Regions from separate parts of the Methylopila sp. 73B genome, predicted to be linked through region 1. Evidence: riboswitches for the same ligand, from Rfam matches in the RefSeq annotation. Region 1 holds a riboswitch; each other region holds the start of a gene.
The links. A riboswitch is a leader RNA that binds a small molecule or an ion and turns the genes downstream of it on or off. The one in region 1 is predicted to bind cobalamin.

Region 1 (10,364 bases):
CGTCGACCACGAGGCCGATCGCGAGCACCAGCGCGAGCAGCGTCAGCGTGTTCACAGTGAAGCCCAGCGCCAGCATCATCGCGAAGGTCGCGACCAGCGAGACCGGGATCGTCACCACCGGGATCAGCGAGGCGCGCACGGTGCGCAGGAAGAAGAAGATCACCAGAACCACGAGCACGATCGCCTCGACGATCGTGTGCCACACCGCCTCGATCGACTTGTCGATGAAGACCGCCTGATCGTAGTTCAGCAGCACCGTGACGCCTTCGGGCAGCGTCCCCTGGATCTCGGGCATCGCCTTGCGGACGCCCTGCGACACCTCGAGCGGGTTCGCCGTCGCCTGCTTGATGACGCCGATCGCGACCGCGGGGCCGGAATCGTAGCGCGACTGCTTGCGCTCGTCGGCCGCTCCGAGCTCGACCTTTGCGACGTCGCGGAGGCGCACCTGGGCGCCGTCCGCCACCTTGACGACGATGTTCCCGAATTCCTCGGGCGTCTGCAGGCCGGTGCGCGACAGCACCGAGAACTCCCGGTCGGCGCTTTCGATCCGACCGGAGGGGATCTCGACGTTCTGCTGGGCGAGCCCGGTCTCGACGTCCTGGACGGTGAGCGCGTAGGCCGCGAGACGGTTGCGGTCGACATAGATCCGCATTGCATACTTACGCTCGCCGAAAATCTGGATGTCGGCGACGCCGGGCAGGATCTTGAAACGGTCGAGCACGTAGCGATTGACGTAGTCGGTCAGGTCCAGCTGGTTCATCCGGTCGGACCGGAACGCCAGATACATCACCGGCTGAGCGTCGGCCTCGACCTTGGCGATGACCGGCTCGTCGATCTCGTCGGGCAGGTTCTGACGCACACGCGCCACCCGGTCGCGCACGTCGCTCGCCGCGACGTCCGGGTTCACGTTGAGGTTGAACCGCACGGTGATGCGGCTCGACTCCTGCCGGCTCTGGCTCTCGATGACGTCTATGCCCTCGATGCCGGAGATCGAATCCTCCAGCACCTGAGTGACCTGGCTCTCGATGATCCGCGCGGCAGCGCCGGGATAGGCGGTCGTGACCGAGACCGTCGGCTCGTCGACGTTGGGATATTCGCGCACCGCCAGCCGTTGGTAGGACACGAAGCCGACCAGCAGGATGACGAGACTGAGCACCGTCGCGAAGACGGGACGGCGGATGCAGATTTCGGCGATCTTCATGGCGGCGCGCCCCGCGTCAGCGGGCGGCTTTGGCGGGCGCCGCGGCGGCCTGCCGGGCGGGATCGACGACCCGCACCGCAGCGCCGTCCTTCAAGCGCTGCTGGCCGGCGACCACGACCATCTCGTCGCCCGAGACCCCGTCGACGATCTCGACCTCGCCGACCCGCCGTTCGCCGAGCTTCACGGTCGTCTCGACCGCCTTGCCGTCCTTCACCCGGTAGACGAGATTCTCGGAGCCGCGCGGCACCAGGGCGCTTTCCGGGATCACCACCACCGATTGGGTCTCGTCCGCCGTCACGTCGACGCGGGCGAACAGGCCGGGCCGCAGCAGACGGTCCGCGTTGTCGAGGCGGGCGCGAACCTTCAAAGCCCGGCCGTTGACGTCGACCAGCGGATCGATCGCGTAGATCTTCCCCTCGAAGGTCCGGCCGGGATAGGCGTCGACCGACACCGAGACGCCGAGACCGACCTTGACGTCGCCGAGGCGGGTCTCAGGCACGCGGAAATCGACCTTCAGGGTGTCGATGCTCTCGAGATTGACGATCGGCTGGCCGGCCTGGACATAGGCCCCGACCGAAGCGAGTCGGAAGCCGACGACGCCGTCGAACGGCGCGCGGATCTCGGTCTTGCCGAGCCGCACCTTTACGAGCTCCACCGCGGCCTTTGCGATCGCCCGGTCGGCGATCGCCTGGTCGCGGGCGGTGTCGGTGGCGTAGCCCGATTTCGAGAGCGACTGGGCGCGCTTGTAGTTGGCCTCGGCGAGCGCGAGCCTCGCTTCGAGGTCCTGCAGCTCCGCCATCAGCAGCGTGTCGTCGAACTTGAGCACCGGCGCGTTCGCCGCCACCCGGTCGCCGTCCTTGAAGTTAATCGACACGAGCCGCCCGGGTTGTTCGGCCGCGAGTTGCACCGACTCCTCGGACACTAAAGAGCCCACGGAAGCGAAGCGCGACGAGACCGTCTGAGGCTTCGCCGCGACGGCCTCCACGGCGACGCCGGTCGCCGGGGCTTGAGCGGGCTTCGCCGCGGCGCTTGAGCCGGAACGGCCCGCAGCGACGGCGACCTTGTCGAAAGCGCTTTGGACGGGAGACGGCAACAGATCGTTCAGTCCGGCGTAAGCGCCGGCTCCAACCGCGGCGAGCGCCGCGAGGGCGATGAACGACGTGCGCATGCGATCTCCTGACAACAACCATAATCCAGCGCGAGCGGCGGCGCCATGGACACCCGCGCTGTCCTCTTACGACGCGGGGCTCCGCTCCGTGCGCCGCGATCACGCGATCGGGATGCGAAACGGCGGGACGCCAGCGCGGGAGCCATGCCATCCCCCGCCTTGACCCGGCGGGCGCGGGCGGCCCACCCTGCCGCCGCCTTCGCTTGTCTTCGAGACCGGATCAGCCGTCATGTCCCCGAGTTCCGCCGCCGCATTCGCCCCCGCGGCGACCAACAATCTCGACGCCTTCTGGATGCCGTTCACCGCCAACCGGCAGTTCAAGGACGCGCCGCGCCTGCTCGTGGGCGCCAAGGACATGCACTACACCACCTCCGACGGCCGGCAGGTTCTCGACGGCACCGCGGGGCTCTGGTGCGTCAACGCCGGCCACGCGCGGCCGAAGATCGTCGAGGCGGTGCAGCGGCAGGTGGCGGAGCTCGACTACGCGCCCGCCTTTCAGATGGGCCACCCCAAGGCCTTCGAGTTCGCGAGCCGCCTGACCGCGCTCGCCCCGAAGGGCCTCGACCATGTGTTCTTCACCAACTCAGGCTCGGAGTCGGTCGACACCGCGCTGAAGATCGCGCTCGCCTACCAGAAGGTGCGGGGCGAAGGCGGCCGCTTCCGGCTGATCGGCCGCGAGCGCGGCTATCACGGCGTCGGCTTCGGCGGCATCTCGGTCGGCGGCATCGTCACGAATCGAAAGGCCTTCGGTCCCGGCCTGCCTGGCACCGACCATCTGCGCCACACCTACGACCGCGAGCGAAACGCCTACTCGCGCGGGATCCCGGAACACGGCGCGGAGCTCGCCGACGACCTCGAGCGGCTCGTGGCGCTGCACGACGCCTCCACCATCGCGGCCGTGATCGTCGAACCGGTCGCGGGCTCGACCGGCGTGGTGCTGCCGCCCAAGGGCTATCTCGAACGGCTGCGCGCGCTCTGCGACAAGCACGGCCTGCTGCTGATCTTCGACGAGGTCATCACTGGCTTCGGCCGACTCGGCGCGCCTTTTGCCGCCGACTGGTTCGGCGTGACGCCGGACATCATGGTGACCGCCAAGGGCATCACCAACGGCGTGGTGCCGATGGGCGCGGTGTTCGTGTCCTCGGCGATCTACGAAGCCTTCATGAACGGTCCGGAGCACGTCATCGAGCTGTTCCACGGCTACACCTACTCGGCGCATCCGCTCGCCTGCGCGGCGGGGCTCGCCACCCTCGACACCTACGCCGAGGAAGGCCTGCTGACGCGGGCGAGCGAGACCGGCGCGCGGTTCGCCGACGAGCTGCATGCGCTGAAGGGCCTTCCCCACGTCGTCGACATCCGCAACATCGGCCTCGTCGGGGCGGTCGAGCTCGAGCCGATCCCGGGGCAGCCGACCAAGCGCGCCTTCTCCGCCTTCCTGAAGGCCTACGAGAAAGGGATCATGATCCGCACCACCGGCGACATCATCGCGATGTCGCCGCCGCTGATCATTTCGGAAGCGCAGATCGACGAACTGGTCGGCACGCTCGCCGACGTGCTGCGCACGCTCGACTGAGATGACGCTTCCCGACAGATCCCCCACCCCTCGCCCCTCCGACGACCGCCCCCTGAGCCGCGCCGCCTTCTTCGGATGGGGCCTCGGTTTCATCAGCCTGATCGCGCTGTCTGTGGTCGGCCTCGGCCACAGCCCGCAGATCCGCGGCGCAGCGAACCTGCGCTACGCGATCGTCGTCGTGCTCGTGGCCGCCGCGCTCGCCGCCGCCATCGTCATGCTGGCGCGCGCCGAGGCCGCGACCCGCGTGGGCGACGCCTTCCGGCGCTTCGGCGTGGCGTTCGGAGCGACGGCGCTCGTGCTGTTCGTCTGGGAGGCGATCGCGGTCGGCCGGGGGCTCTCCCCTTCGCCGGTCGGCATCGTCGCCGCCCTGCTCGGCTACTGATCCTCCGGAGGCATCCCATGGCGACGCCCACCACTCACAACCTTGCCGTCGACGGCCGGCGGCTCTGGGACGCAATCCACGAGACCGCGGCCTTCGGCGGCACGCCCAAGGGCGGCGTGCGGCGGCTGACGCTGTCCGACGAAGACCGTCAGGTGCGCGACTGGTTCCGCGCGGCCTGCGAGGCGCTCGGCTGCGCGGTGACGGTGGACGACATGGGCAACATGTTCGCCCGCCGGCCGGGCCGTCGCGACGACCTCGCGCCGATCGCCTTCGGCTCCCACCTCGACACCCAGCCGACCGGCGGCAAGTTCGACGGCGTGCTGGGCGTTCTGGCGGGGCTCGAGGTCCTCCGCACTCTTCACGACGCCGGCTACGAGACCAATGCGCCGCTGGAGTTGGTAAACTGGACCAACGAGGAAGGCTCGCGCTTCGCCCCAGCCATGCTCGCATCGGGCGTGTTCGCCGGCGCGATCGCGAAGGAGACGGCGCTCGCCCAGACCGACCGCGAGGGCGCGACCTTCGGAGCCGAGCTCGAACGCATCGGCTACCGCGGCGACGAGCCCTGCGGGGCGCGGACGTTCTCCGCCTTCTTCGAGCTCCACATCGAGCAAGGGCCGATCCTGCAGGACGAGGACAAGATGGTCGGCGTGGTCGAGGCCGTGCAGGGCATCCGCTGGTACGAGATCACGCTCATCGGCCAAGACGCCCATTCCGGCGCGACGCCGATGCGGCTCCGCCGCGACGCGCTGGTCGGCGCCTCGCGCGTGGTGGCGGCGGTCGATCGCATCGGCCGGGCGCGGCCGGACTGCGTCGGCACCGTCGGCCTGATGGAGGTCAAGCCGAACTCCCGCAACGTCTCCCCCGGCGAGGTCTTCCTCACCGTCGACTTCCGCTCGCCCGACGACGCCAAGGTCGCGGCCATGGAGGCCGACCTCATCGCGGCGGTCGCGGAGATCACGTCGGACCTCGGCCTCGAAGGCGCGCCGGTCCGCATCTGGGACCAGCCCGCGACGATCTTCGACGCCGAATGCGTGGCGGCGGTCGAGGCCGCGGCTGAGGCCTTCGGCCAAGGCTCGCGCAGGATGGTCTCCGGCGCCGGGCATGACGCCGCCTACGTGGCGCGGGTGGCGCCGACCGCGATGATCTTCGTGCCGTGCAAGGACGGGATCAGCCACAACGAGGCCGAAAGCTCCACGCTGGAGCAGTGCGCCGCCGGCGCCCAGGTCCTGCTCGACGCCGCCCTTCGCTACGACCGGAAGTTCGGCTAAGGCGTGGTCCGCTGACGGCACCCATCCTACGAACGGCGGCTGCGCTTTCCGTTGTCCCGCCCTCCGTCGTCTGCTACGCCTCGGTCATTCGCTTCGGCGTCCTTCGGGACCTCTGAGGGAATCCGGTGGGACGCGCCTCGGCGCGTCGAATCCGGAGCTGCCCCCGCAACTGTGAGCGGCGAGCGGCGCGCCAAGGACCATGGCCACTGGGTTTCGACCTGGGAAGGCCGGCGCGACCGCCGCGACCCGCGAGCCAGGACACCTGCCGGAACCGCGAGCAACCGCCAACGCCCTCGGTGGGAGGGCACATGAGGCCTGTGATGACCGACCTGACCCGTTCCCCGACCCGCGCCGGCGCCCTCTCCGCGACCCGCGCGCTGCCGATCGTCTGCGCCTTTCTGCTTGGCGTGATCGTAATTGGCGGGACCGGCTTCGCGCAGATGGCGGCCGCCCACAACGCGGCGCACGACCACAGGCATTCCATCGGCTTTCCCTGCCACTGAGGGAATCACCAAGATGACCCTCTTTCGCACCATCGTCCTTCTCGCGGCGCTGGTGGGCTTCGGCGCGGGCGTCGTCCTGACCGTCGTCCAGCAGTTCGGCGCCCAGCCGCTGATCGTGAAGGCGGAAGTCTTCGAGCAGGCGCGCTCCGAGGCGTCGGCGCCAAAGCCCCACGACCATGAAGCCTCTGGCGTCCATGACCACCTCGCGGCGTCCGCCGCCGACGTGGCGGCGGCCGAAGCCCACGAGCACGGCGGCGGCGACGAATGGGCGCCCGCCGACGGGGCCGAGCGCTTCCTCTGGACGCTCGCCGCCAACGTCGTCAGCGGCGTCGGCTTCGCGTTGCTGCTTGTGGCCGCGAGTGAGCTCAAGGGCGGCCTGACTTCGTGGCGCGAGGGCCTGTTCTGGGGCCTCGCCGGCTTCGCGGTGTTCACGCTCGCGCCCTCCATCGGCCTGCCGCCGGAGGCGCCTGGCGTCGAAGGGGCGCCGCTGATGGACCGCCAGATCTGGTGGATCGGCACGGCGATCGCGACCGCGGCCGGCCTCGCCCTGCTCGCCTACGGCCGCTCGCCCATGGCTGCGCTCGGCGCGATCGTGCTGATCGCCGCGCCGCACGTGATCGGCGCGCCACAGGCGACCGAAGCGCCGGCCATCCCGCGCGATCTGGAGCACGACTTCGTGGTGGCGGTGATCGTCACCGGCTTCGTGTTCTGGGCGGCGATCGGCGTTCTCGCCGGCGCCCTGCGCGGGCGCTTCGCGGCGGCCTGACGGGACGATGCCCATCCCCGCGCGCCGCGGGACCGTCACCCTCGTCCTCGGCGGCGCGCGCTCTGGAAAGAGCCGCTTCGCCGAGGGGCTGGTGACGGCGACCGGGCTCGACCTCGTCTATGTCGCAACGGCGCAGGCCTTCGACGACGAGATGCGGGAGCGGATCGCCCGTCACCGCGCCGACCGCGCCGGCGAGGGCTGGCGCACGGTCGAGGCGCCGCTGGCGCTCGCGGGCGTCGTCGCCGCCGAATCCGCGCCCGGGACGGCGCTGCTGGTCGACTGCCTGACGCTGTGGCTGACCAACGTGATGCTGGCGGATCTCGACGTGGAGCGCGAAGTCGATGGCCTGCTCGTGGCGCTCGGCGCCGCGCAAGCTCCCGTCGTCCTGGTCTCCAACGAGGTAGGCTACGGCATCGTCCCCGAGAACGCGCTGGCCCGCGCCTTCCGCGATCATCAGGGCCGGCTGAACCAGCTTGTCGCCGCGATCGCGGACCGCGTGACGCTGGTGGCGGCGGGCCTCCCCCTCAATCTCAAGCTCCCGAAGGAGCCGACCCCATGACCGCATCCCACAAGATCCCCGCGACCGTCGTCACCGGCTTCCTCGGGGCCGGCAAGACCACGCTGATCCGCCACCTGCTGCAGAACGCCGGCGGCCGGAAGATCGCGCTGATCGTCAACGAGTTCGGCGACGTCGGGATCGACGGCGACGTGCTGCGCGCCTGCGAAAGCGAGGCCTGCCGCGAGGAGGACATCGTCGAGCTCGCGAACGGCTGCATCTGCTGCACCGTCGCCGACGACTTCATCCCGACCATGGAGAAGATCCTCGCCCGCAACCCGACGCCGGACCACATCGTGATCGAGACCTCCGGCCTCGCCCTGCCCCAGCCGCTGGTGCGCGCCTTCCGCTGGCCGGAAATCGCGACCCGCGTGACGGTGGACGGCGTGGTGACCGTGGTCGACGGCCCCGCGGTCCGCGACGGCCGCTTCGCCCACGACGAGGAGGCGGTCGCCGCCCAGCGCGCCGCCGACCCCAACGTCGATCACGAGAACCCGATCGAGGAGCTGTTCCAGGACCAGGTCCGTTCGGCCGACCTCATCATCGTGCACAAGGCCGACCGCCTGTCGGAAGACGAGATCGAAGCCGTGAAGGCCGACGTGCTGACGCATTCCAGCGCCGGCGTGCGCGTGGTGTCCGCCGCCAACGGCGACCTGCCGGCCGACGTGCTGCTGAGCCTCGCCTCGGGCGTCGAAGACAAGATCGACGCGCGCCCCACGACCCATGAGCTCGAGGGCGAGGTGCAGCACGACCACGACGACTTCGAGAGCTTCATCGCCGAGACGCCCGAGGCCGCCGACGCCGGCGAACTGGAGGCGCGGGTGCGCCGCGTGCTCGAGGCGCACGACGTGCTGCGGCTGAAGGGCTTCGTGCCGGTGGCGGGCAAGACCGCGCGGCTCGTGGTGCAGGCGGTCGGGACGCGCGTCGACACCTATTTCGACCGCGCCTGGAAGCCCGGCGAAGCGCGGCTGGGCCGGCTGGTGGTGATCGGCGAGAAGGGCGTGGACCAGGCCGCGATCGCGAAGGCGTTGGCGGGGTGAAGCGGATGCCGTCATCCCGGCCGAGGCGTCAGTCGAGAGCCGGGATCGTCATGAGGAAGCGGCGCTTCGTTCTGAAGACGGTCCCGGCTCTGCGCGGCTGCGCCGCGCCGGCCGGGACGACGCGCGCCTCCATCGAGGAGATCTGAATGCACCTCCTGAAGGCCCAAGGGCAGCCGATCGGCGACGGGACGGAGGCGGTCGATCTCGACCTGACGCCGGCCGACGTCGTGATCGTCTCCGCGGCCGACACGGAGATCGCGGGCCTTGCCCGCGCGCATGCTGCGCTCGGCGACGGGGCGCCGTCGCTGCGGCTCGCGAGCCTGCAGAAGTTGCGCCACAACATGTCGGTCGATCTCTTCCTCGAGAAGACGGTCGCGCGCTCCAAGCTGCTGGTGCTGCGGCTCCTCGGCGGCGCCGCCTACTGGCCCTACGGGGTCGAGGAGGCGGTCCGCATGGCGCGGCGCCATGGCGTCAAGCTCGCGGTCATGCCCGGCTGCCACAACGCCGATCCCGACCTTATCGCCCGCTCCACCGTGCCCTTGGACGAGGCCGACCGGCTGTGGCGACTGCTGGTGGAGGGCGGGCCCGCGAACGTCGCGGCGGCGCTCGACGCCTGCCGCGCCTGGGTCGACGGAGCGCCGGTCGGCGCCGAGCCGATCGCGACGCCCGCCGCGGGCCTCTACTGGCCAGGCCTCGCCGCGCCGGACCTTGGCTCAATCGCCGCTCAGTGGCCAGAAGGCGCGCCCGCGTCGCCGATCGTGTTCTACCGCGCGCAGTACCAGGCCGGCGACGTCGCTGCGATCGACGCGCTCATCGCGGCGCTGGTCGCCCGAGGCCTCGGGCCGCTGCCGATCTTCGTCTCCTCGCTGAAGGAGGCCGCGGCCGCCGCCTTCGTGCGCGAGACCTTCGCGGCCGTCCGCCCCGCCGTGGTGCTGAACACGACCGTGTTCGCGGTGTCGAAGCCCGGCGCGGTCTGGGCCGCGACGCCGCTCGATTCGGCGGACGCGCCGGTGCTGCAGGTCGCGCTCGCCGCCATGGACCGCGCGACCTGGGAGGCCTCCCCCCGGGGCTTGAGCGCGCGCGACCTCGCCATGGGCGTGGCGTTACCCGAGATCGACGGCCGTATCTTCACGCGCGCCATCGCCTTCAAGACCGCCGGCCGCGTCGACGCCGCGACCGAGACGGAGATCGTCGCCTTCGAGGCGGCTCCTGACCGCGTGGCTTTCGTGGCCGACCTCGCGGCGAACTGGGCGCGGCTGCGCACCACGCCGCGGACCGACCGCCGGGTCGCGCTGATCCTCGCCAACTACCCCACCGGCGCGGCGCGCCTCGCCAACGGCGTCGGCCTCGACACGCCCCAAAGCACCGCCGTGATGCTCGACGCCCTGCGCTCCGCCGGCTACGCGGCGGGGGGCGCGCCGGAGACCGGCGCCGCGGTGGTGGAGGCGATGACGGCGGCGCTGACACGCTCCACCGCTTGTCCCGGCGAAGGCCGGGACACGAGCGCGGCGCTTCTCCACCTCCCCGCCTACACGCGCTTCCTCGCCGCCCTCCCGGACGCCGCGCGGAACAAGATGCGCGACCGCTGGGGCGCGCCCGAGAGCGATCCGACCTTCGACCGCGCCGCCGGCGGCTTCCGCCTCGCGCTGCGCGTCTACGGCAACCTCGTCCTCGGCGTGCAGCCCTCACGCGGCTTCGACGTCGACCCGAAGGCCGCGCATCATGATCCAGACCTGCCGCCGCCCCATGGTCACCTCGCCTTCTACGTCTGGCTGCGCGAGGTCTTCGGCGTCCATGCAGTCGTCCACGTCGGCAAGCACGGCAACCTCGAATGGCTGCCGGGCAAGTCGCTGGCGCTGAGCAGCGCCTGCTACCCCGAGATCGCGCTGGGGCCCCTGCCCCACGTC
Region 2 (10,364 bases), 2.2 Mb from region 1:
CGCGCCGCTGAAGGCCGAAGCGGGCTTCCTGGTGCTGCGCGGCAACCTGTTCGACAACGCCATCATGAAGACCTCGGTGATCTCCGAGGAGTTCCGCCTGCGCTACCTCTCGAACCCGGAAAGCCCCGAGGCCTTCGAGGGTCGGGCGATCGTGTTCGAAGGGCCGGAGGATTATCACCACCGCATCGAGGACCCGTCGCTCGGGATCGACGAGAACTGCATGCTGTTCATCCGCGGCACGGGGCCGATCGGCTATCCCGGCGGCGCCGAGGTGGTGAACATGCAGCCGCCCGCCGAGCTCATCAAACGGGGCGTCCACGCGCTGCCCTGCATCGGCGATGGCCGCCAGTCCGGCACCTCCGGGTCTCCCTCGATCCTCAACGCCTCGCCCGAAGCGGCGGCCGGCGGGGGGCTGTCGATCCTGCAGACCGGCGACCGGGTGCGCATCGACCTCGGGAAGGGCGAGGCCAACATCCTCCTGCCCGTCGAGGAGCTGAACCGCCGCCGGGCGGAGCTCGCGGCCAAGGGCGGCTTCCCGGTCCCGCAGCACCAGACGCCGTGGCAGGAGATCCAGCGCAGCATGGTCGACCAGTTCGACAACGGCATGGTGCTGAAGCCGGCGGTGAAGTACCAACGCGTCGCCCAGTCCATGGGCGTGCCGCGCGACAACCACTGAAGCGTGTGGGGGCGCGGACAGCGCCCCTTTTCGCGCGAAGGTCGCCCGTCATGCCGCCAGCCGAACAGCCCGTCGGTCTCGCCGTTTCCTATGCGCAGCCGGCGTTGCGTCCGGCGGCGACCACGCTCGAAGGGCGCTTCGTCCGCCTTACCCCGCCGAACCCGGGCGTGGACGCGGCCGACCTGTTCCCGGTGGTCTCGGGCGCTGAGAACGCAGGGCTCTGGACCTACCTGTTCAACGGACCCTTCACCTCGGAGGAGTCGCTCGCCGCGGAGCTGGCCAAGACCGCGGGCCTCGCCGACCCCGTCTTTCTCGCGATCCGGGACGCTGCGACGGGCAGGGCGATCGGCCGCGCCTCCTACATGCGCATTGAGCCGAACCACCGTGTGATCGAAGTCGGCTCGATCCTGTTCTCGCCGCTCCTGCAGCGCACGCCCGCGGCGACGGAAGCCATGCACCTCATGGCGCGCTACGTCTTCGAGGACCTCGGCTACCGGCGCTACGAGTGGAAGTGCGACGCGTTGAACGCGCCCTCCCGCGCGGCGGCGCTCCGGTTCGGCTTCCGCTTCGAGGGCGTTTTTCTTAAGCACATGATCGTCAAGGGCCGGAGCCGCGACACCGCCTGGTTCGCGATGACCGACGAGGATTGGCCGCGCGTGAAGGCGGCTTTCGAGCGCTGGCTGGAGCCGGCCAATTTCGATGCGGGCGGCCGGCAGACGCGTCGGCTCGAAGACATCCGCGCGGAGCTGTGAGAGGGAGGCGGCGGTGGCCGACAGGCTGAAGGGCAAGCGCGCGCTGGTGACGGCGGCGGGGCAGGGCATCGGGCGCGCGATCGCCGAGGCGTTCCTGGCCGAGGGCGCGGAGGTGGTCGCGACCGATCTCGACGCCGCCAAGCTCGCCGATCTCGCAGGCGCCGTGACCTCCGCGCTCGACGTGCGCAACGGCGCGGCGGTCGCTGCGCTGGTCGCGGCGCACGGGCCCTTCGACGTGCTCGCCAACGCCGCGGGCGTCGTCCACGCCGGCTCGATCCTCGACTGCACGGACGCCGACTGGGACCTCGCCTTCGACGTCAACGTGCGCTCCATGCACCGGACGATCCGCGCCGTACTGCCCGGCATGCTGGAGCGCGGGCGAGGCTCGATCGTGAACGTCGCCTCGGTCGCGGGCGTCGCGAAGGCGGTGCCCAACCGCTACGTCTACAACGCCAGCAAGGCGGCGGTGGTCGGCCTCACCAAGGGCGTCGCCGCGGACTTCGTGCGCTCCGGCGTGCGCGCCAACGCCATCTGCCCGGGCACGGTGCAGTCGCCCTCGCTCGAGCAGCGCATGACCGAACAGGCGGCGGCGTCGGGCAAGCCGCTGGCCGAGGTCCGGCAGGCCTTCGTGGACCGCCAACCCATGGGCCGGCTCGGCGAGGGCCGGGAAGTCGCCGCGCTCGCGGTCTATCTCGCCAGCGAGGAGTCCAGCTTCGTCACCGGCCACCTCCATTTCGTCGACGGCGGCTTTGCGATCTAGGTGGCCGGCTAGCGCATGAGACTTTAGAAGAGGGTGCGCGTGCTTCGAGACGCCCGCTGACGCGGGCTCACCAGCATGAGGAGGTCCAGGCGCCTGACGTCAGACCCCCCACGCCGAGGAGCCGACCGCAGGTTGGCGTCTCACCGCACGCCCAACCTCGTCGCTCTGATTGAGATTTCCAAACGGGCTCTCGATGGTCCGCCCAGTAAGCAGGACAGACACAATGCATATCCTCGTCATCGGCGCCGCCGGCATGGTCGGCCGCAAGCTTACCGAAAAACTCGTCGCCAAGGGCGCTCTCGCCGGCCGGACCATCGAGCGGCTCGACCTCGTCGACGTGGTTGTCCCCAAGGCCCCCGAAGGCGCGGCGTTCCCGGTCAACGTCTCGGCGGCCGATCTCTCCGAGCCGGCGACCGCGTCGCAGCTGACAGCCGACAAGCCCGACGTGATCTTCCACCTCGCGGCGATCGTCTCCGGCGAGGCCGAGGCCGACTTCGACAAGGGGTGGCGCATCAACATGGACGGCACCCGCTACCTGCTGGAGGCCATCCGCCACGCCAATTACGTCCCCCGCCTGGTCTTCACCTCGTCGATCGCCGTGTTCGGCGCGCCGTTCCCCGAGTACATCCCGGACGATTTCCACCTGACGCCGCTGACCTCCTACGGCGCGCAGAAGGCATGCTGCGAGCTCATGCTCGCCGACTACACCCGCAAGGGCTTCGTGGACGGCGTTGGGCTGCGTTTCCCCACCATCGTCGTGCGGCCGGGCGCGCCCAACAAGGCGGCTTCGGGCTTCTTCTCCGGCATCATCCGCGAGCCGCTGTCCGGCATCGAGGCGATCCTCCCCGTCGGCGACGACGTGCGCCATTGGCTGGCGAGCCCCCGCGCCGCAGTGCAGTTCCTGATCCACGCCGCCGAGATCGACGGCGCCGCGGTCGGCCCGCGCCGCAACATCACGCTGCCGGGCGTCGAAGTGACGGTCGGCCAGATGATCGAGGGCCTGAAGGCCGTCGCCGGCGACGCGGTCGCCTCGCGCATCAAGCGGGAGCCCGACGCGACCGTGCTGAAGATCGTGTCCGGCTGGCCGGAGGCCTTCGAGGCGAAGCGCGCCGCCGAGCTCGGCTTCAAGGCCGACGACAGCTTCGAGGCGATCGTCCGCGCGCACATCGAGGACGAACTCGGCGGGTCCTTCGTGGCGTAAGCCGCTCCGCTTGGGGCGCGGACTTCAACTCTGCGAAAGCGAGGCCGCGCCCTTCTGGCGGCGACCGTCGGCCTCACGGCCCGTCGGCCGCGGGCCGTGAAGCCGACCCAAACGCCATCCAATCCGGACGAGTTCAAAAGCACGTAGGTTGTCTTTCGCTACCAATTTTGATTGACAAAAGCAGCCGGCGGAGCTTCCCTTCCACCGTTGGTCTTTGTTTGGATACCCATCTGGCTGATTAATATCCCCCGAATTGTTGCGTGAATAGTTGAGATGCCCGGTCGACACGGTCGGCCCTGTGCGTTGACGTGCTTTTGCTGACGCGTCGACTGCGAATGCAGTTCTTCAAACAACGACACTTTCCGGGGAAACGCCATGAACTTGCAGAAAATGGGGCGCGCGTTTGCGTGCACGCTGACCGTGGCTGGCTTTGCCGCCGTCGCGCATGTCGACGCTGCTCAAGCCGAAGATTGCCCGGTCACTCACGCGGCGCTGAGATCAGCGCTTCTCCAGGCCGACGAAGTCGATTCCACCGGCTTGAACAACCACTACTGGGCGGTCGTGGTGAACCGTAGCGGGACGGTGTGCGCCGTCGCCTACTCAGGACCGACCGTTGGATCCCAATGGCTGCTCAGCCGTCAGATCGCCGCCGCCAAGGCGTTCACCGCGAACGGCCTCAGCCTTGACGGTGCGCCGATCTCGACGGCGATGCTGTACCCTTGGGTGCAGGGCAGCCCGAGCGGCGGCAATCCCCTCTTCGGTCTCGCGGCGGGCAACCCGCTGGATGGGGACGCCGTCTACGACGGCGACTACGCCAAGTTCGGAACGCCGGAGGACCCGCTGATCGGCAAGCGCGTCGGCGGCACGATCACCTTCGGCGGCGGACTTGGTCTCTACAGCGGCAACACCGCGGTCGGCGGGCTCGGGCTGTCGGGGGACACGGCCTGCGCCGATCATTCAACAGCGTTCCGCACGCGGAACAGGCTGGCGAGAACGCCGACCAACGTCGCCGACAAGATGATCTTCGACAACACGAACGGACATCCGCATTGCCCGAACGATAGGGGCACCGCAGGCGTAACTGTCCCGGCATCCTGACGCCGCCAACGAGCGGGTCGCGCCGCAGGTGATTGTTCCCGCCCGCCGCACGACAGGCCCCTGTGAGGCGCGCCGCGCGACGTGCGGCGCGCTGGGTCCACGACCATCGGCGGCTTGGCCGTCGCGGCGCGGGCGGCTAGCATCCGCATCGTTCGGTGCCCGCGCGAGCGGGAGAATCGGAAACGCGGTGCGAACCCGCGGCGTGCCCGACGCTGTGAGGGGGACCGGGACGGCATGACGCCACTGGCCGACAAGGCCGGGAAGGCGCCGCGCCCGGGACGATCCCGAGCCAGAAGACCGGCCGGACGCCAGAGCCATGACCGCGCGGACGGCGGGAGGGGCGTTGCATTCGCTGAAGAGGAGCGAAAGCGATGTCGCTTGCCGTGACGTCTCCGATGCCCCTGCCGCAGGGCGACCAGACCTCGGACCTTGCGCCGGCGGGGGCGTTCTCCGAAGCCGAGCGGGGCGCCGTCTACCGCGCCATCGAGACCCGCCGCGACGTGCGGAACGAGTTTTCGGCGCGCCCGGTGCCGGACGACGTCTTGCGGCGCATCCTCGCCGCGGCCCACGCCGCGCCCTCGGTCGGGCTGATGCAGCCCTGGAACTTCATCCTCATCCGCGATCCGCAGACGCGCGGCCGCGTCCACGAGGCGTTCACGCTTCGCAACGCGGAAGCCGCCGAACGGTTCGAGGGCGCGCGCGGCGATCATTACCGCAGCCTGAAGCTCGAAGGCATCCTGACCGCGCCGCTCAACATCTGCGTCACCTGCGACCGGGACCGCGGCGGGCCGCAGGTCCTCGGCCGCACGCACCAGCGCGACACCGACCTCTACAGCACGGTCTGCGCCGTGCAGAACCTGTGGCTCGCGGCGCGGGCGGAGGGGGTCGGGGTCGGCTGGGTCAGCATCTTCGACCCGGAGGATCTGAAGCCTCTGCTCGGCGTGCCGGAGCGCGCCGTGGTCGTCGCCTATCTCTGCGTGGGCTACGTCGATGAACTCTTCGTCCGGCCCGAGCTCGAGGCGCGGCGTTGGGCGCGACGGTCGCCGCTCGACGACGTGGTGTTCGAGGAGCGCTGGGGCGAGAGGCCCACTCAGGCCGAGTGAGGGCCCCGCCGGTTACGGTTTCGCCTGCGCCTTGGCGCAGCCGGCGACGCCTTCGAGCGCTTCGCTTGATCCTGTCGATGCGAAGGACGTGGAGACGCCCTCGATCGCGACCGACACGGCCTTGGCGGTCCGAAGAGCGCCAACAAGCTTGGCCAGGGCGGCGGGGTCGGCGCCTTGGCCAAGCGTCAGTTCGCCCTCCGACGCGGTCATGGGCAAGGCGACCGCGAGGCCGTCGGCGACAAACTGCGCCTCGACTGTCTGGCGCGTCGCGGCCTGGCCCTTGATGGAGGCCAGCACCACGCGCGCCGAGGCGCCCTTTTGGACATGGGGCCCGCCGCCCTCGCCGCAGGAGAACGAGAGCACGTCGCCGCCCTTGGTGGAGACCGCCGCCCAGTGCGCGCCCATCTGGTAGCCGGAGTTCCAGACCTCGGGGGCGTCCTGCGCCGATGCGGCGGTCGGGCCGAAGGCGAGCAAGGAGAGCGCGACGGCGGGCGAGAGGCGGGCTGAGATCATGGCTCGGGTCTCCTGCGGCGCGGATGGACCGCAGGAGTCATCGCCCGATCACGCTGGCGGAATCAACCCTGGCCGCGGCGACGCCCGGAGCCTGCGCGCCGCTCAGTGCTCCTGCTGCGTCATCTTGTCGACGAAGGCGATGCCGATGGCCGAGAGGATGAAGATCGAATGGATGATGGTCTGCCACATCACGCCTTCGGAGGTGAGCCCGCCGGGCACGCCGATCTTGCCGGCCTCGATGAAGGTGCGCAGGAGGTGGATCGACGAGATGCCGATGATCGCCATGGCGAGCTTCACCTTCAGCACGCCGGCGTTGACGTGGCTCAGCCATTCTGGCTGGTCGGGGTGGCCGGCGAGGCCGAGGCGCGACACGAAGGTCTCGTAGCCGCCGACGATCACCATCACGAGCAGGTTCGAGATCATCACGACGTCGATCAGGCCGAGCACGGTCAGCATGATCTGCTGCTCGGTGAAGGAGGTGGCGTGGCTCACGAGGTGCCACAGCTCCTTTAGGAATTGGAACACGTAGACGCACTGCGCGAGGATCAGGCCGAGATAGAGCGGCAGCTGGAGCCAGCGCGAGCTGAAGATGACAAGAGGCAACGGACGCAGGCGGCCTGCGGACAGGGGCTTTTCAGCGGACAAGGTCGGGTTCCGGAGTTGATGACGGTCGGCGATGCGCCGAGGGCCCCGGATAGCATGCGGCGCGGCGGTCCCGGGCGACCGCTCGAAGACGTGAAGCGCGGCGGTTCGCCGCCGTCCGACGACCGATGGACCCCCCGGGGGCAAATCGAGCGCTCGCCTATTCGTGATCTCCGCCCTCTTGAACCGGCGCCCCGCGATGGCGTCACGGTGTGCGTGAAACTCGGGAGGATGAAGGATGATCGGCCAAAGCCGTCGAACGCTGCTCGCCGCCATGGGCGCGGCCCCGCTGAGCCTTGCCTTGGGCGTCGCGCCGTTGCGGGCGCAAACCGTCGACGAGGCCGCTCTCGCCAAGCCGGGGCCGCTCCCCGAACAGGCGTTCGGACCGGCCGACGCCAAGGTCAAGGTGATCGAATACGCGTCGATCACCTGCCATCACTGCCTGAACTTCCACCTCAACACTTGGCCGCAGATCAAGGCGAAGTACGTCGATCCCGGCAAGATCCGCTTCGTCATGCGGGAGTTCCCGACGAACGCGCTCGCGGCCGGCGGCTTCATGCTGGCGCGCTGCGCGCCGGAGGATCGCTGGTATTCGACGATCGACCTGCTCTACCGCAGCTCCGAAACCTGGGCGCACGCGCCCGATCCGGTCGCGGAGCTCAAGCGGGTCATGAAGCAGGTCGGCATGACCAACGAGGCCTTCGAGGCCTGTCTCTCCAACCAGAAGCTGCTCGACGACGTCAACACGGTGGCCCGCGGCGGCGCGGTCGCCGGCGTGACGGGCACCCCGACCTTCTTCTTCAGCGGCGGGCGGAAGGAGCAGGGGGCGCTGACTCTCGAGCGCTTCAGCGCGATCGTCGACCCGATGCTGGCCTGACGGCGGGTGCGGCGGAACGGCTTGAAAAACCATCGAACCCCGCTCAGGAAAAATTTCCAGCCTCAGAGAATGAGGGGTTGCAGCATACGATGCTCCACGTCGCCTCAGGTTGGCGAAATTGTGCCCGGCTGACTGACGCTCGGCCGCTGTTGGCCGAATGGAGGGAACTCGTTGACCGTGGCGGTCGCGCGTACCTCCTCATGGCGCATCGACTCCTCCGGGGCCTGCCGCCGAGCCGGAATGGACTGAAGTGCGTCCATTTCTGAGTAGCAGGACCGTGCTCAACGTACGCTGAACTGCACCGGCGCCGTGATCATGCGCCGGGCCTGCGGCGGCGGCGCGGGCACAGGCGAGGCGCGCCGGACCAGCGCCAGAACGGCCTGATCGAGCTCGGAATGGCCGGACGAGCGGGCGAGCGAGATTGACAGCACGTTGCCCTCGCCGTCGATGCGGAACCGCACATAGGCCGTCCCCGTCTCCCCGCGGGCGCGAGCGGCGGAGGGATAGAGCTTGCGCCGCTCGAGGTGCGCCATCAGGCGGGCCTGCCACGTGACGGGGCTTTCGCCGGCGGCGCCGGACGCGCTCGCGGAGGCGGCGGTTCGGTCCGACAGCGCGACCGGCGCGCTCGCCTGCTCCCTGTCGGCGGAGGCCTGACGCGGAGCGCTCGGAGCCGGGGGCTGCGCACGGGGCTTCTTGGGCTTTGGCCGCGGCGGCGCCTCTTCGGCGGTTCGGCGCACTTCGGGCCGCGCCGTGGGAAGCGGAACCTCGACCGCATCGAGCTCGGGCAACTCCGGTTCGACCGCGTCTTCGGTCGTCGCCTCCGCGACCTCGTCAGGCTCCTCGGTCTCAGCCTCGTCGGGGACGGCTTCGGACCGCGAGGCCGCCGCCGCCTCGGCGGCTTCCGCAAACACTTCATCCGGCGCGGATTGCTCGGCGTCGGTCGCGACCGACTCGGGCAGGGGCGCGAGGTCGATCATGATCGCCGGCGGCGGGCCCGGAGGCAGGGCGATCGGCGGAGAGAGCAAGGCCCACCATGCGACGCCCACGTGCAGGGCGACGATCCAAAGCGCGGCCGCCGTCCAGCGCAGGACGTCGTGATCGGTCGCGCTCGCTCCGATCGAGGCCGTCCGACTCATGGCTCAGAAGGCTTTCGCCACCCGGCTTCGGATGCGCGCGAAGGCCGCCTGCGCGCCGCTCGCGGCGCGTGCGGCTGAGGCGTCGAGCGGGGCGGCGTCGAGCGCCGCGGCGAAGCTCCGCCAGCTCAGGCCGCGCCCGTCGGCGGCAGGCGCAAGATGCCGCGCGCCGAAGCTTTCGGACAGGCCGAGCTTCGCCGCCTGCTTGAGCAGGAACGCCGCGCCGAGATTGGAACCTTCCGCCACGTAAAGCCAGCCAAGCGCCTCGGCGAGGTCGTGTGTCTCGCCATGGGCGAAAGCGGGGGCGTCGGCCTCCTCCCGCGGCGGCAGGCCGAGATCGGCCAAGTCCCGGACGATCAGCGGCAGGCGGCGCAGCGCAGGCAGCCCCGGAACGAGCCGGATCAGCTCCGGGTCGCCATAGAGCGCGTCGACGTCGCGGTGGAAGGCGCGCTGCACATCGAGGAACCGGCCATAGAGGTCGAGGCTCGCGAACGGCCGCCCCGCCATGATTGCCGCGTCCAGCGCCGCGTGCTGCGCGGCGGTTTCCGTTTTCAGACGTTTCGAGAGGCTGTTGGCTTGGCTGACGAGATCGAGCGTTTTCATTCGACTTTCCGGGCTGGAGAGCTTGGTCCGGGACGGGCCGACTCAGAACTTTGCGGTGAGCGAGGCGGTGAAGGTCCGGCCGGGCGCTGGCTGTAGAACGAGAGACAGCGGATCGACGTAGTATTTGTCCGTAAGGTTCTCGATTCCGACGTTCGCTGTGAAATACTCGTTGATCTTGTATTCGGCGAACACGTCCACGAGCGTGTAGGGCTTCCAGTCCACCAAGGCGATGAATTGGCTCAATCCCTGCGCGGTGGCGTCGCCATGGCCGATGGCGCGCTTGCCCACATGCTGGATGCGGCCGCCGAGGGTGAGCGTGTCCCAGAACTCCTGCGAGGCCGTCAGGCTGAGCGAATACTCCGGAGGCACATGGTTCGTGCTGTAGTCGGAGTAAAGCGACTTGCTTTCGCACGCATCCGCAGTGCGGCAGAAGGTGACGTCGAGATAATAATTCGCCGTAAGCTCAGCCTTGAAACCTGCGTTTTCGTAGACGCCGGAAAACTCGAGACCTTCGAATCTCGCCCTGTCGATGTTGAAGATCTGCATGCCGGACACGGTGATGCCGTTGAGTTCGTAGGCCGTGAAGCGCCGGGAGATGTAGTTCTTTACGTCCCAGTTGAAGTAGCTGAGCTTCACCATTCCCTTGTCGCCGACGGAGTACAGGCCTTCCTTGCGGAAGTTTGCTCCGACCTCCCAGTTGCGGGAGCGTTCCGGCTTGACGTTCGGGCTGACGCCCATGGAGAAGCCGGTCGCGGCCTCGATGATGCTCGGGGCGCGCAGCGTGCTGGAGTAGTTCGCGTAGAGCTGAACCCCCGAGAGCGGCTCGACCGTCACGCCGACCGACGGGCTGAAGCCGCCCTCGCTGCGCTTGACGCGGTAGTCGTAGCCGCGATCCCAGTCCTCACCCGGGTCGTTGCGGTCCTTCGACCAAAAATGCGTGTAACGCAGGCCGCCGTTGAGCGTCAGCCAGTCGACCGGTTTGAACGACGACTTCACAAAGCCGGCG
Region 3 (10,364 bases), 1.4 Mb from region 1:
CGTCGCCCTCATCGAGGAGGGCGTAATCTCGACCGATCCGGGTCTCTTCGTCGAAGACTACATGCTCTACGTCACCCGCAATCGGGCGACGTCCACCGCGCACATCTTGCGAGATCTTGGCTATCTCGACCTCACCGAGACGTTTTCGGTGCGGTGCTGAGGAGCTGCGACGATTCCGAAAACCGTTTCGGGAAACGAACGAAGCAACATTGTCTTGGAGGTTACTGTGACAGCATCCCTGTATCATAGCTCGACCGGCACGCAGGCTCCGCACTGCATGCATGTCGTCGGCGTGGGCCGCACCGGCGCGGCCTATGTCGAGGCGCTGTTGCGCACCGGCGAGATCGAGGACCATCTCGCCGATCCGCGCGCCACCTTCGCGGCGCTCGTCATCGATATCGGCGAGCAGGACATGGGTCTCGCCCAGGACTACGCGTCCGCCTTCGTGAAGCGGCTGGAATCTCGCGGCATCCCCACCGACCGCTTCTCGTTCCAGTCAGTAGCGCTTCCCGTGCCGTCGAAGGAGGAATTTTTCGAGGGTATGAATCGGACCCGGGAGTTCCTGAAGCTCGAGTATCCACGTTACTACTGGAATCCGAACTTCGAATCCTACGTTCCGAAGTCCTATGTCATGCCGAAGGCCGGTGAGCATTTCCCGCGCGCCGTCGCCAAGGGCATTTACGCCAACGCCTATTACGCCGGCGACCGGCCGATCGACGCCGCGCTCAGGACCTTCACGGCCCAGATCGAGAAGGCGGGGCTGCCTTCGATGGTGACGGTCTGCTTCAGCCTCGCGGGCGGCACCGGCAGCGGCATGGTGGTCGATCTGGCCCGCCACCTCTCCAATGTGAAGCTCGGCCGACGCATCCCGGTCATCGGTGTCGGCCAGTTGCCGCACACCGGCGACCCCGACACCTATCGCGATGCGCCCCAGCTCTACACGGCCTTGAATGAGATCGACTGCATGATCGACGACGACAAGAACGCCGGCGTCATCACCGTCTGGGGCGATCTCTACCGCAACCCTTTCACCGGGGGCTTCTTCGTCGTCAATCCCGAGCAGAGCTGGCAGCGCCTGACCGCCTACACCACAACCGGCGAGCCGGATGTGCGCCAGTTCTTCAAGGAGACGGTGACCAATCGCTTCGTGGCAGATTCCTTCATGCGCTTCGTCGTCTCGGACAACGGACGCAACCTGTTCCGCGTTATGCGGCCGGCCGGGATGACGGGCGCGCCGCACGAGACCGTGCCGTCCAAGTCGCGCAGTTGGACGTTGTTCGACGTCGCGAAGCTCACCCATCCGGGCGTGCAAGTGCTGCCAGGCGAGGCGCCGTCGAAGTGGGAGGCTGTCGTCGAACAATGGACGCACTTCATCCCGAAGTTCGACGGACTGAAGGAGGGGTTCAAGACCGACTTCGCGGAAGTCCTGATCTACGGCTCGCGCAACATGGACATGGGAAAAATCGCCGCCGATTTCCGCGGGATGATGGGCAAGGAATATCTGCTCGACGACGAGTCGACGCTGCAGGTCTCCACGCATGAGTTCTTCGACGCGTTGACCTCCTACGCCAACGTCATCCTTGCGGGCGTGGCCAAGACCGACCTCGAGGCGTTCTGGGCGAGCCAGAAGACTTATGAGACGCTGAGCTGGGAAGAGAAGCTGAACGAGCACGCCTGGCTGATCGACATCGGGCCGATGCTGTCGGAGCCGGCGATCCGGTTCGAGGGCATGGCCGGCGAGTGCATCTGGGGCTGCGCCTGCTGGGTGGTCGTTCCTTACGACGAGCTTCGTGGTGACAAGCTGCCGCCGCCGAACCGCAAGGTGATCCTCGAAGAAGGCATCGCGGCGATGACGAAGACGGTCGTGTCGACGCCGGGCGGCGCCGCTGAAAAGAAGAAGGCGAACAAGAAAGACGTGGGCGAACTCGTCAACGCCTGACGTCCGTCGGCGGGGCCGGCGTCCGGCCCCGCCGCCTGATACGCTAATGCGCCGAGCAGTGGTCCTGTCGCGGCGCTCGTTCATTGCAGGGAGTGAAGTCATGTCCGCAGGAGCGCAGCATGAGGATGGTCGGGACCGGATTCCTGCCACCGTGATCACAGGCTTCCTGGGGTCGGGGAAGACGACGCTGATCAACAACATCCTTCATGCCCAGCACGGAAAGAACATCGCCGTCATCGTCAACGAATTCGGCGAGATCAGCATCGATGGTCAGCTCGTAGTCAAGGACGAGCAGGCGGAGCTTGTCGAGTTCAACAACGGCTGTCTGTGCTGCACGGTGCGGGGCGATCTGATCGAGACCCTCGACAGGCTGCGGACCCGCAAGGGCGATCTCGACGGCATCCTGATCGAGACCACCGGGCTAGCCGATCCGGCGCCGGTGGCGTCCACCTTTTTTGTAGCCGACGCCGTTAAGGACAGCATCCGCCTCGACGCCTTCGTGACCATGGTCGACGCGGTCAATCTTGAGATGAACCTCGAGCAGAGCGGGGAGGCGGTCGAGCAGGTCGCCTTCAGCGACGTCATCCTGATCAACAAGACCGATCTCGCCTCCCCCGAACAGGTCAAAGCCGCGGAGACCCGCGTGCGTGCGCTCAATCCGCTCGCGAAGATTCACCACACGGCGAACGCCGAGATCGACATCGCCAAGGTGATCGGCGTCGGCGCCTTCGACCTCGTGCAGAAGCTCGAGGTCGACCCGGAATTCCTCAACGAGCATGAGCATGAGCACGACCGGGCCGTGGGCTCGTTCATCCTCGAGGAAAGCCGGCCGATCGACGTCAACCGCTTCTCGCTGTGGCTGAACGAGCTCGCCCAGACGCGTGGCGAGGACCTCTATCGCACCAAGGGCGTGTTCAACGCGCGCGGCTTCCGGGAGCGCATTGTGTTCCAGAGCGTCAGGATGCTGACCACGATGCGGCCGGACCGGCTCTGGGAGGAAGATGAGGCCCGCCTGTCGCAATTCGTCGTCATCGGGAAGAATCTCGACCGCGCGGAATTCGCCGAGGGCTTCGCGCGCTGCGCGGTCGGCTGAAATGGCCAGGAGCGAGCATGCGTCCGATCCGGCGGGGGACGCCGATCCGGTCTACCGGGTCCATGTCTTCTGCTGCGTGAACGAGCGCCCGGAGTCGCACTGGCGCGGCTCATGCGGAGGAAAGGGCGCCCGGCGACTCTGCGACTACATGTGTCGGCTCGGAATGGCGCTCGGCGTGAAGCGCATCCGGGTCAACCACGCGGGCTGCCTCAACGTCTGCGAACACGGGCCGGTCATGGTGATCTATCCCGAAGGCTCCTGGTACCGGTTCGAGACCGAACAGGATGTCGCCGAGATCCTCAAAAGCCACGTCATGGGAGGGCGCCGAGTTGAACGGCTCGCGCTCTCCATCGACCCGGCGACGATCCATGAGTGACGGCGCGAACCAGAGCCGTCGGCGACTGCCCGGCGTCGGAGCCTACGGTTCGATTTAACGGTCGAGCTTTGAAGAGAGTTTGGGTCTCGTCGCAGTGACGAAGGAACGGAGATGAGACCCAAACCCTTGAGCCCGAAACCGCCTGCGGAGCAGGTGGTGACACGCCTGAAATGATCGCGAAGCGCTACGGACGGTTTCGCCGCAGGACAAAGCGGCGAAAACACCGAGTATTTCTGGACGTTGGGGGCCCCCAAGCAGGGTGAGAGCTTCGAAGGGACCTAACTTCTGAGAGCGCCCACGCGGTGAAGGTCCGTTCCAGTCGAAGCGAGTGGCGCCTCCAAGCCTGCTCCTGGCGCGCGCGGGCACGACCATTAAATCGGCCACTGACATACGACTCCTATCCGTTTTTGGGACGATCGCTGCGGTCCGGAAGAGGATGGGTCTCGTAGGCGGCGGGCCGGCTGCAGAGTCTCTGTCGTCGCACGCGACGCTTCGCCGCGAACTCCGCCTCAATCCGGTCCAAGGCGCAAGTGGACCGACGCCTCGCCTCAGCCGGCTCCTTCGTGTGAAGGCTCTCCCACTTCTCCGTCTTGGGCGTCCCCTTGAATGTCCTCAGGTGCGGCAGGAGATCGGCGGGGACCGACACGCGAACGTAGCAGACGCCGCCGTGGCGGACCCCTGCCGGTTACCTGCAGACCTCAATGGTGCGCGTCCGCCGGACGCCGCGGCTGTCGCGAAACCGCTGCCGCTCAAGCCGGCAGCTCTCGCGGGACGACTCCGCCATCGCGGCTCCGGCGGCAAGCCCGAGGATGCCGACGCCGACGATCGCCGCAGCCGTGCGGCCGCCGTCATGATGATGGCCGTAATAGCCATGGCGCCGGTGTCGCCAGTGATCCGCCTGCGCCGTCACGGGAGCAAACGTGAGGCCGATGAGCGTGGCGGAGAGCGCGGCGGCGGAGACGCGGAAGCTGAGCGACATCATAGGGTACCCCTGGGTAATGAGCCAGGCTTCTTAATAACCGAAGGATGAGCTGGATCAAGGTTAGCCGGCGCAAGGTCCTTAAGTGATGGTTGATGAGGGAGCGTCGATCCTTGACGGAACGGCGCTTTGAAGAGCGCCGATCTTAGCCGCGAGCCATGCATGGCGCCCCGCCCTTTCGGCCGAGTGACCGTCCGCGGCGGCCCCTTGGCGGCGACGAGCCGAGGGTCGCCGATGCGCTCCAGCAGGTCTTGGAACGCCGGGTGGGCGCTGATGGCGGAGCGGCCGCGGACCGCCCATGCCGTCGACGGCAAGCAGGTCGACCCGGCCTGAACGATCGTCTGCAGCGGGAGCTGGCCGCAGTTGTCGAGCTGCAGTTCCGCCGCGACGTTCACGAGGCCGGCCCGCCTTCAGCACAGAGATGGCCGCGCGGGTGGTGGAGCGGTCCGCCTGCACGGGGCCCGGCCGCAGCGCAACCCCCGCCAACGCCGCCGCGGCCCAGAGGGCCGGCGCCAACGTCCGCCCGCCCGTCAGAACGACACCTTCACGCCGCCATAGGCCGCCCGGCCGGGCGTGTTGTAGGTGAAGACCTCCTCGTACTGCTTGTCGAAGAGGTTCTCGATCCGTCCGTAGACCTCGGCGTTCTCGGTCACCTTGTAGGAGGCGGCCATGTTGACGAGCGTGTAGGCCTTCAGCGAGACGGGCGCCCGCTCGAATGTCTCGGCGTCAAACCGGTTGTCCTTCTGCCGGCCGTTGTAGACGACGCCAAGATTGGCGTTCGCGCGGCCGTCGAGGAACACGTAGTTGACGTTCACGCTGCCGATGTGGCGCGGCCTGCGGACCAGCGTGTCGCCGTTGGGATCCTCGCCGTCTGTGAACGTGTAAGCGGCGCGGACGCTGACATCCGCGAAAGGCCTCACCGTCAGGCCGAGTTCGACGCCGTCGATTTTGGATTTGCCCGCGAGGTTGACCGGCTGACCCGCGCCTTTCGCCGGGACGAACTCACTGGAGATCAAGTCCTTCACGCGTTGCTGGAAATAGGTCGCGTCGAGGACCACGCGGTCGTTCCAGAACGGCTGGTCGAAGCCGACGTCCCAGCCCTGCGCCCTCTCCGGCGTGAGGTTCTCGTTCGAGACGAAGTTGTCGGCGAAGCCGAACAGCTCGAAGGTCGTCGGGTTCTTCAGGCCCGTGCCGTAGGAGGCCCGGATCTTGGTCTTCGAGCGCTGGAAGGTGTAGGCGCTCGCCAGACGAGAGGTCGTGTCGTCCTCGAACCGGTCGTTGAAGTCGTGTCGGATGCTGCCAGTCACGAACAGGCTGTCGAACAGGCCGAGCTGGTACTGTCCGACGAGACCCGCGTTGTCGATGTGCTGCTTGACGGTGGGCGCGCGCTGAGACGGAAACTGCGTGAAACTGTCTACGGCGTCGCGCGTGTGATCGGCGCCGAAGGTCACCACGTGGCTCGCCGGCAGCCCTGCTTCGGTCGCGAAGCGGTAGTTCGTCTGGTAGTCGAACCGCGTCATCTCGCCGACGGTCGCGAAGGTCTTCGCACCGTCGCCGTCGAAGCTGCGGCGGTCGGAGTTGGTGTAGCTCAGCCCCGCGACATGGCCCCAGGCGCCGTCGAGCAGCGTCGCCGTCATCTGCGCGCGGCCGTAGAACTGCTTGCCCTTTTCGGTGTCGCGAGTGTCGACGGAGGCCGCAAAGGGCGATCCGTCGGAGGCGGCTCCGAAGCCGTCGCGATCGGCCTTGAAGTCGGTGTAGCGGGCGACGCCGGTGAACTCGAGGAGCTCATTTGGCCGAACCGAGACCTTGGCGAGGCCTGTTCCGCTTTGGTAGCCGTCGCGGTCGAGCGAGGAGGTCGGCGCGAAGGCGTCGAAGCGTTTGGCGGTCGAGATCCCGCTCGTGCGATAGCCCTGGCCGGCGATGAGATAGTCATAGGCTTGCGTTCCGCCGGACACGGAGGCCGTGCCGGTGAGGGCGCCGAACGAACCGCCCTCGATGTTCGCCCGGAAGCGCGTCGGTCCCGGCTCGCCCTTGCGGGTCGTGATGTTGATCACGCCGCCGACCGCGTCGGAGCCGTAGAGCGCGCTCTGTGGACCCCGCAGCACGTCGACGCGCTCGACTTCGAGATTGAGCAGGTTGGCGAAGTCGAACTCCGCGCTCGTGCCCGGATCGTTCATCCGGATCCCGTCGACGATGACGAGCGTCTGGTTGCCCTCCGATCCGCGGATGCGGACCTGGGTCAGGGCGCCGAGCGGACCGGTGCGGTTGACGGCGACGCCGGGGAGTTCGCGCAGGACGTCGGAGACGACGCGGATCTGGCGGCGCTTCAGTTCCTCGCCGGAGATCGAGGAGACCGCGCTGCCGATCGCGGCGGCCGGGCCCTCGACCCGGTTCGCGGTGACCGAGATCTCTTCGAGCGCGGTGGAGTCGTCGGCGGGCGCCTGCTGGGCGGCCGCTGAGGCGGCGAGGACGGAGGAAACGGCGAGGACGGCGGCCGCGTGGGCGCGCCGTGGGCGGGACAACAGGTTGGACATGGAGACCCCGAGCGGGACGAGTGGCACGTCACCGCGAACTCGAGGTCTTGCCGCAAACGCACGTCACGTGCGCCGACGGTTCGCCCACCATCGGTGCACCCCGCCCGACGCGTTCGCGTGTGACCACACGACTGACGGCAGGTCTCCTGGCTCACGGGTCGCCGCGCTGGTCGTCGCCTTCCCGGGACCGAAGGCCCAGTGGCTGAGTGACGAAGCGCTCGCCGTTTACAGTAGCGGGGGCTGCCGCGGCATGAGGTCGTTAGACCCGCACCGCGTTCCCTTTTGATCCCCGAGGGGAACCGTCGCGGCGGACGCTATGGCGGACATGTCGCGGCTGTCAATTGGCGCTGCGGCCGACTCGGGACCTCAGCTCCCGCCCATCAACAGGAGCGACGCCGGTCAGGACCGCCCCGGCGCCAGCCGGCTCGCGCGAAGCTGGCCGTCGCTCTCGAGCAGGCCGTGGACGGTCGCTGCGATGTGCGCCTCGATGCGCTTCAGGTCGCGCGTGATGTCGAGCTGCAGCGCGCTGGTCTCGATCTGGTCGGCGCGGCCCGACCGCATCTCGGCGAAATGGCGTTCGGTGGCCTCGCGCTCCAGTTCGCGGAACTGCTCCTTCTCTGCGACCAGCCGCCGGGCGGCCTGGTGGTCGCCCGACATGAACACCGCGACCGCGAGGCGCAGGTGCTCGCACAGCCGCGCGTGCATGGCGTCGATGCGCTGGATCGCGGCCGGCGGCAGCAGGCGTTTGTCGCGGATGCGCTGCGCCGCCATCTCCATCAGGTTCTTGTCGACGATGTCGCCGATGTGCTCGAGGTTGATCGCGAGAGCGAGCGTGGCGAAGACCCTTTGGGTCTCCTTGTCGCTCAGCCGGTCGTGGTCGATCGCCCCGATGTAGAGCTGGATCTTGTCGTAGAGCGTGTCGAGCACGTCGTCGGTGCGGCTGACGTTGAGCACGCGGCCGATGTCGTCATGGGCGAAGGCGCCCTGCGAGCCCTTCAGCATGCCCTCCACCACGTCCGCCATATGCAGCACCTCGCGCGCGGCGTTGGCGAGCGCGACCGAGGGCGTCGAAAGCGCGGCCTCGTCGAGGTACAGCGGCGTGGCGGGATCGCCTTCCGTCGGCCGGTCGGGCAGCGCGCGCTTGAGAAGCGCCGCGAGCTGCGGCAGCAGGCCGATGAACAGCGCGGCGGTGGCGAGGTTGAAGGCGAGATGGCCAAGCGCCGCGAGCCGCGCCGGATCGGCGTCGACGACGGACAGCGCTTGTGCGATCGGGCCCAGGAACGGCAGCGCCAGCGCGCAGCCGACGAGGCGGTTGGCGAGATTGCCGAGCGGCGCCCGAAGCTTCGCGGGCGCGCCGCCCATGGCGTCGATCAGCGGGTTGAGCGCGCTGCCGAGGTTGCAGCCGAGCACCATGGCGAGCGCCGCCTCGGTCGAGATCACGCCCGCGCCCGCGAGCGACATCACGAACAGCATGGCCGCGACCGAAGAGTGCGCGGCCCAGCTCAAGGCGGCGGCCAGCAGCACCGTGATCAGCGGCTCCTCGGTCAGCGCGCCGAGCAGCATCCGGAGCGTGGCCGAAGCCTCGATCGGCCGCATGGTCTCCACCAGCAGATGCAGCGCGAGCAGCATCAGGCCGAGGCCGATCGCGGTCTGCGCCAGGTCGCGGACGAGGCTGGACCGCCCCCGGCGGTAGACTGCGACGCCGAGGAACAGCAGCAGCGGGAAGACATAGGACACGTCGAAGGACGCGACCTGCACGATCAGCGTGGTGCCGACGTTCGCGCCCAGCATCATGGCGAGGGCCGGGGCGAGCTCCACGGCCCCTGCCCCGCTGAAGGAGGCGATCATCAGGGCGGTCGCGGTCGACGACTGCAGCAGGGCCGTGACGCCGACGCCGGCCAGGAAGGCGCGGCCGCGGTTGCGCAGGGCCTCGCCCAGCATGTGGCGCAGGTCGCTGCCGAAGGCGCGCTGCACGCCGCTGCTGACCACGTGCACGCCCCAGAGCAGAAGCGCGACCTCGCCCAGCAGTTCGATCAGGACGTGGGTGGCGCTCATGCTGTCGCGACGCTGCGCGCGTGTCCCGGCCTTGAGCCGGAACCCAGACGCGCTGCGCTCCACGGTTCTCGGCCCGACGTCTCCGCCCCCTCCCCCTTGCGGGGAGGGTAAGGGTGGGGGTGGTCCAGAACCGAACGCCGTGGGTCGGCACAGAGCGGCATGGGGGTCGGCGACGTGTCCGGAACCACCCCCACCCCCGGCCCCTCCCCGCAAGGGTGAGGGGGGAAGGCCCGGCTCAATCTCCCCTCTCGGCGAGCGCGCCGTCGATCGCCGTCTCCAGCCGGTCGAGCGCGAGCGCCATCTCGTCGCGCGTCAGGGTCAGCGGCGGCGTCAGGGTGATGACGTTGCCCATCGTGGTCTTGAACGACAGGCCGAGGTCCAGCGCGCGGTACATGATGTCCTCCGCAAGCGCCCCGTCAGGGTCGGACCCGCCAGTCTTCACCATCTCGACGCCCAGCAAAAGCCCCCTGCCCCGCACGTCGCCCATGACCTCGCGGCGGCTGCTCATGTCTTTCAGGCGCTCCAGCGCGTAGGCGCCGACGGCGGCGGCGTTCTCGACCAGCCCTTCGTCCTCGATAATCTCGATCGTCGTCAGCGCGGCGCGCGTTGTGACCGGGTTCTTCTCGTGGGTGTAATGGCCGAAAGCCCAATCCTGCGCGACATCGAGCTCCGATCGGGCGATCAGCGCCGCGATTGGCAGGATGCCGCCCCCGAGCGCCTTGCCGGTCACCAGGATGTCGGGCGCGACGCCGTCGTGCTCGCAGGAGAACATGCGGCCGGTCTTGCCGAGCCCGGTCGGGATCTCGTCGAAGATCAGCAGCACGCCGTGGCGGTCGCAGATCGCGCGCACCTCGCCCCAGAAGCCGGGCGGCGCCACGTAGGGCACCGCGCGCGTCGGCTCGGCGACGAGCGCCGCCACGTCGCTGTCGCGCGACAGCACGTAGTCGATCATCCGGGCGCAGGCCGCCCCGCTCGCCTCCGGCGTCGTGGTCCCATAGGGGCAGCGATAGCCGCCGAAGGGCGCGACCTGCAGCGCGCCCGCGACCAGCGGCGCCGCGGGACCTGAGCGGAACAGCATCTCGCCGGACATGGCGCCGGCCCCGACGCCCGCGCCGTGGAAGGCGTCCCAGAACGACAGCGTCTTGAACCGGCCGGTCGCGATCCGCGCCATCTTCACCGCCAGCTCGATCGCGTCGGAGCCGCCGGTCGTGAACAGCACCTTCGAGAGCGTTCCGGGCGTGATGGACGCGAGCTTCTCCGCGAGCAGCGCCGCGGGCTCGCAGGCGTAGCGGCGCGGAGCGAAGGGCAGCGCGTCCATCTGATCGGCGATCGCCTTCTTCAGGCGCGGATGGCCGTAGCCGATGTGATGGACGTTGTTGCCGTGGAAA

Region 2: it holds a riboswitch for cobalamin, as region 1 does, so the genes downstream of both, bluB (5,6-dimethylbenzimidazole synthase) here and K244_RS0104285 (CbtB-domain containing protein) in region 1, are expected to answer to the same signal.
Region 3: it holds a riboswitch for cobalamin, as region 1 does, so the genes downstream of both, K244_RS0111035 (TonB-dependent receptor) here and K244_RS0104285 (CbtB-domain containing protein) in region 1, are expected to answer to the same signal.

Annotation. Positions count from the first base shown of each region.
Region 1 covers NZ_JAFV01000001.1:885,976-896,339, reverse strand. The annotation lists gene K244_RS0104310 (efflux RND transporter permease subunit) at 1-1,201, opposite strand, end outside; gene K244_RS0104305 (efflux RND transporter periplasmic adaptor subunit) at 1,218-2,369, opposite strand; gene K244_RS0104300 (aspartate aminotransferase family protein) at 2,599-3,942, shown strand; gene K244_RS0104295 (hypothetical protein) at 3,944-4,324, shown strand; gene K244_RS0104290 (Zn-dependent hydrolase) at 4,342-5,592, shown strand; cobalamin riboswitch at 5,670-5,877, shown strand; gene K244_RS0104285 (CbtB-domain containing protein) at 5,913-6,095, shown strand; gene K244_RS0104280 (CbtA family protein) at 6,109-6,861, shown strand; gene cobU (bifunctional adenosylcobinamide kinase/adenosylcobinamide-phosphate guanylyltransferase) at 6,869-7,420, shown strand; gene cobW (cobalamin biosynthesis protein CobW) at 7,417-8,457, shown strand; gene cobN (cobaltochelatase subunit CobN) at 8,604-10,364, shown strand, end outside.
Region 2 covers NZ_JAFV01000001.1:3,069,997-3,080,360, reverse strand. The annotation lists gene K244_RS0114765 (IlvD/Edd family dehydratase) at 1-676, shown strand, start outside; gene K244_RS0114760 (GNAT family protein) at 727-1,428, shown strand; gene K244_RS0114755 (SDR family oxidoreductase) at 1,442-2,188, shown strand; gene denD (D-erythronate dehydrogenase) at 2,412-3,389, shown strand; gene K244_RS0114745 (heme-binding protein) at 3,765-4,487, shown strand; cobalamin riboswitch at 4,624-4,808, shown strand; gene bluB (5,6-dimethylbenzimidazole synthase) at 4,883-5,590, shown strand; gene K244_RS0114735 (hypothetical protein) at 5,603-6,103, opposite strand; gene K244_RS0114730 (TIGR00645 family protein) at 6,206-6,748, opposite strand; gene K244_RS0114725 (thioredoxin domain-containing protein) at 6,984-7,622, shown strand; gene K244_RS0114720 (energy transducer TonB) at 7,904-8,758, opposite strand; gene K244_RS0114715 (biliverdin-producing heme oxygenase) at 8,762-9,358, opposite strand; gene K244_RS0114710 (TonB-dependent receptor) at 9,401-10,364, opposite strand, start outside.
Region 3 covers NZ_JAFV01000001.1:2,268,825-2,279,188, forward strand. The annotation lists gene K244_RS0111005 (hypothetical protein) at 1-160, shown strand, start outside; gene K244_RS0111010 (tubulin-like doman-containing protein) at 227-1,939, shown strand; gene K244_RS0111015 (GTP-binding protein) at 2,040-3,032, shown strand; gene K244_RS24170 (hypothetical protein) at 3,181-3,408, shown strand; gene K244_RS0111025 (hypothetical protein) at 4,094-4,390, opposite strand; gene K244_RS0111035 (TonB-dependent receptor) at 4,918-6,921, opposite strand; cobalamin riboswitch at 7,040-7,240, opposite strand; gene K244_RS0111040 (Na/Pi cotransporter family protein) at 7,321-8,976, opposite strand; gene K244_RS0111045 (aspartate aminotransferase family protein) at 9,212-10,364, opposite strand, start outside.